One region of the uncultured Apibacter sp. genome, then DNA from elsewhere that is predicted to be linked to it. Evidence: riboswitches for the same ligand, from Rfam matches in the RefSeq annotation. Region 1 holds a riboswitch; the other holds the start of a gene.

What was found. Region 1 has a riboswitch for cobalamin ahead of metE (5-methyltetrahydropteroyltriglutamate--homocysteine S-methyltransferase). Riboswitches for the same ligand answer to the same signal wherever they lie in the genome.
Region 2: it holds a riboswitch for cobalamin, as region 1 does, so the genes downstream of both, Q0T35_RS03810 (TonB-dependent receptor) here and metE (5-methyltetrahydropteroyltriglutamate--homocysteine S-methyltransferase) in region 1, are expected to answer to the same signal.

The regions. Positions count from the first base shown of each region.
Region 1 is NZ_CAMLFD010000006.1:43,653-46,125, reverse strand. It holds gene Q0T35_RS05755 (NADH:flavin oxidoreductase) at 1-971, shown strand, start outside; cobalamin riboswitch at 1,093-1,280, shown strand; gene metE (5-methyltetrahydropteroyltriglutamate--homocysteine S-methyltransferase) at 1,468-2,473, shown strand, end outside.
Region 2 is NZ_CAMLFD010000003.1:13,048-15,520, reverse strand. It holds gene Q0T35_RS03810 (TonB-dependent receptor) at 1-1,498, opposite strand, end outside; cobalamin riboswitch at 1,617-1,808, opposite strand; gene Q0T35_RS03805 (MerR family transcriptional regulator) at 1,927-2,259, shown strand; gene Q0T35_RS03800 (hypothetical protein) at 2,281-2,473, shown strand, end outside.

The DNA.
Region 1 (2,473 bases):
AAAGAAGAGCCCAATCGGAAGTCGGTCTCATTATAACAGAAGGGACAGTCGTTGATAGATCTTCCTCTTCTAATGATCTGAATATTCCGAAATTTTATGGCGATGAAGCTTTAGAAGGATGGAAAAGAGTAGTTGATGCAGTTCATGCTAAGGATGGAAAAATAGCCCCACAAATTTGGCATATGGGAATTATCCCGCCCAAAAGAAATTGGAGACCTCACAAGCCTTTTGAAGGTCCTTCCGGTCTGCTAAATCCAGATACCGAAGGAGGAAAACAAATGAGTGAAGATGACATAAAAGAAACGATAGATGCGTTTGCAGAAGCTGCCTATCAAGCAAAAAAAATAGGATTTGATTCACTCGAATTGCATGGGGCACATGGATATCTTATTGATCAATTCTTTTGGGATAAACTTAATAGGCGCAAAGATAAATGGGGAGGTTCAACGATTTCCCAACGAAGCCGTTTTGCTATTGAAATCGTCAAAGCCGTACGAAGTGCAGTAGGAGCAGAGTTTCCTATAATATTACGATTATCTCAATGGAAACAACAGGATTATTCAGCAAAGATTGCTAAGTCTCCGGAAGAAATGAAAGAATGGTTACTGCCATTATCAGAGGCAGGAGTAGATATTTTTCATTGTTCTCAAAGAAGGTTTTGGGAGCCTGAGTTTGAAAATTCAAATTTAAATTTTGCAGGATGGGCAAAAAAAATTACTGGTAAGCCATCAATAAGTGTGGGTTCAGTTGCACTAAACGGAGATTTTTTAGGAGCATTCAGAGGAGAGAGCTTTGATGTAAATAGTAGTTTTCTGGATGAACTAGACCGAAGAATGGATCAAGATGAGTTTAATTTAATAGCTGTGGGACGTGCATTATTAGAAGACCCTGAATGGGTGTTAAAAATTAAAAAAGGTAACTTATCAGAGCTTAAAGGTTTTTCCAAAGATCGATTAAAAAAATTGTTTTAAATAAAACATAAATTAGTTATAATTTAGAAATTGAATATAGGTTTAAAATTTTATTTATATAAATAAAGAAATAAAAGAAAAGGTTTTTATCTTTGTATAAATAAGTTCTTTACTTAATTTCTTTATCAACAAGGAATAAGGTGCTGTGTAATAACAGCTTAATAGGGAATCATGTGTAAATCGTGAGCTGACGCGCAACTGTAAATAACGTAAAATAGTTTTATCAAAATAAGCCATTGCCATGTAAAAGGTGAGAAGGCAGATAAAATGTTATAAGCCAGGAGACCTGCCTATTCTTAATTGACAATGCTTTCGCGAATAAGAGCAAGATCACAGAGTATAAAGAATGATAATAAAATTCTCCTTTCGTTATTTTTAGAGAAGAGGGCTTTTTAATATCATATTTTATTTTGTATTTCCAATTCATAACAAAAAGGCATTGTGAAGTTTAGCAATAAGAGCTTTTTATAATATAATCGTTTAAAAAGTTATACAAATGCAGACACACAATCTAGGCTATCCGCGTATTGGTAGTGACAGAGAACTTAAAAAAGCCTGTGAAAAATATTGGGCAGGTAAAGCATCAGTAGAAGAGCTGATGATAACAGGAAAAAATATTCGGCATCAAAACTGGATGACACAAAAAGAAATAGGAATAGACTTGATTCCGTCCAATGATTTCTCCTATTACGATCAGGTACTAGATATGTCCCTGATGGTAGGAGCAATTCCCAAAAGATATAATAAGGTAATACTGGATAAATCAAATACAGAATTGGATTTATACTTTGCTATGGCAAGGGGCTTTCAAAAAGAAGGTATTGATATAAAAGCTATGGAAATGACCAAATGGTTCGATACTAATTATCATTATATCGTACCGGAATTTGAAAGTAATCAGAAATTTTCATTATTTTCTACAAAAATCATAGATGAATATTTAGAGGCTAAAAAAGCAGGAATCAAAACAAAACCTGTAATTATAGGTCCGGTATCTTATTTATTGTTAGGAAAGGAGAAAGAAGAGAATTTCAATAAGTTGGACTTAATAAAAAATATACTTCCCGTATATGTGGAAATTTTAACAAGATTAAAAGAAGAAGGGGTTGAATGGGTACAGTTTGATGAACCTTTCTTAGCCTTGGATTTAGATACAAAGACAAAAGAAACATTCGAATACGCATATATAGAAATTCATAAGCAATTTCCTTATATAAACAAGTTGCTTACTACTTATTTTGACGGCATAAAAGATAATTTACAGCTAGCCTATAAACTTCCGATACAAGCTTTACATATTGATTTGGTTCGTTGTCCCCAGCAACTAGAAGAAATATTAGGCAATATTCCTGGAAATATTATTTTATCCCTAGGAATCGTTGACGGAAGAAATATCTGGAAAAACGATTTTGAAAATTCTTTGGAAATGATTCATAAAGCAGTTTCCAAAATAGGTGCAGACCGTGTCATGATAGCGCCTTCATGTTCACTACTTCACAGTC
Region 2 (2,473 bases), on a different contig from region 1:
AACCTATATGAGAAACCACTCCCGAAGTAAAGTTTTTATTATAAGTGACGCCTATATCGAATTGGTTAGTATATTCTGGCTTTAAGTTAGAATTTCCAATATCTGTATAATATAAATCATTAAATGTCGGCATACGGAATATTCTTTTATAAAAGCTATGGAAGCTTAATTCATTTGATTTGAAAGGTTGGTAATTAAAAAAGAATGCAGGTGTAAGCTCATTTTTATCAGAAGCGCCCATTACGTTACTTTTGTGATCTGTCCTATCTTGTACAAAAGTGCCTAGTAAACTCGTTTGTAATTTAATTTTGGTAAACTGAAGAGCAGTGGCAAAAGCTACTAATTCTGTATTTCTTATGGGATTAGCAAAATTCACTAAATCAGCTTTCATGCTATTATACTGATAATCAGCGGAGATAGATATGTCCCAAAAAGAAAATAATGAATATTGTTGAGCTGTGGAGATATAGAATTCATCCTGTTTATAGGTATTATTTATAAGATAGGAAAACTTGTCTCCCCATTTAGAATCTTTATATATCTCAATATTTTCATAATGAGTAAAATCATGAGCATATTTAGCATTTATCATTATTTTATATTTTTTACTAAACAGCTTTTCCAATGAACCTTGCATAAAGAAATTTCGATCCTCTTGTTTACCGAACTGATATTTTTCGTAAGAATTTTTTATAACGGCTCCGGGGATTTTTCTGCTGGAATCGTAATAATATCCTTTCAAATTCCATTTACCGTTAGTAAGTTTACCAAATAACCCGGCTTCAGTCCGTAAAGCACTGATATTTCCGTTTTGTCTTATGGCTATGGTATCCCATGTACCTTTTTTCTGCCGGTATTTATATTTTCCGTCAGAATTAATGTATTCGATATTGAAAGAAGAGGTAAGTACAGATGATAATTTTTCTTCCCATACAAGGGATGGGTTTATTAAGTTAAATGATCCTGAGCGATAAGTAGAATTTATATTCGTTTTTTTATTACCCATAAAAACCGGTCGTTTAGTGGTAAGATATATTGTTCCGGCCGATCCGAAATCTTTTGCTGATTGAAATATTTGACATTTTTGTCCATTATAGATAGAGATAGATTCTAAATTATCCATCGAAAATTTACCAAGATCTACCATTCCGTTTTGCGCATTTCCTACAGGTATTCCATCGTAAAAGACCCCTACGTGTTCACTCCCCATCCCTCGAATATTGACTGTTTTCATGCCTCCAACTCCTCCATAATCTTTTAATTGTACTCCCGAAAAAAGACGTACGGCATCTGCAACAGAAAAACTATTAATATTTTCCAATTCTTTTCCTTTCAATTCTTGAAAGGGGATTATTGCTTTATCATTCCTCTTTCCAATAGTAACAATCTCCTTCAATTCTGTTATTCTAATGCTATCTTTTTTTTCCTGCGCATTAATAAATGAATAGACCAAGCTTATTGGTAAGGCAAATAAAATATTTTTATAATTATTTATCATTTTTTTGATAAATTATCTTAAATCACTGATATAGCCATATAGTTTCCGGAAAAAGTAAACAGGAAAAGTAAATTAGATGTGCTTTTAATGTTTTCAGCCTTGTTCCACGAAAGCTTTTAAAACTATATTTAAATTTGGCAGGTCTTCTGACTTACTTCATCTTAAGAACCTTCCCAAGCAAAACGTACTTAGTGGTATAATCTTAAAACCTTTTTTGAAGATTACAGCAGCGGGCCTGTTTCGGACTTTCACCGAATTCCCTTTTAAGACTGCTTTTTTAATAACAGTCACCAAATTCAGGCAAATATAAATATTTTTTAGTAGCCTCCCTAAAGCTCATTTTTAAGGTAATAAAATTATATTTTAAAAGAGATTGTTTTTTTTATTAAAATTTAGAAAGTTGTAGTAAAAAATCTTAGATTTGAATAATGAATGTACAGCTTCCTGAAAAATTATATTATTCTATTGGAGAAGTAGCGCAAGCTTTTCATGTTAATACTTCTTTAATAAGATTCTGGGAGAAAGAATTTGATAGTATTTCACCAAAAAAGAATAAAAAAGGAGACCGTTTTTTTACTCCAAAAGATATTGAAAATCTTAAAATAATTTATTATTTAGTTAAGGAAAAAGGATATACCTTAGAAGGAGCAAAAGTTGTTTTACAAACACAAAAAAATTTACCGAAAAAAGTAGAGATAATCTCACGCTTGGAATTAGTAAAGGAAGAATTACTTAAGTTGAAGGAGTTATTAGATGATTAAAATTTAAATAAAGACAATAATATGAAGTTACCAAAATTTTTAATGGCAGACAATTCGGATTTTCCGGAAGATTTATTTGTTGTGCATACAGAATATCCAAGATTTATTTTAAATGTAGAGGAAGAAGAGGTAGAGTGGTTTGATGATTTGGAAGGAGAAGAAGAAGAAGTTGCCAATGAAGTAAATTCTCTGATAGAACAAGCTTTTAATTTTT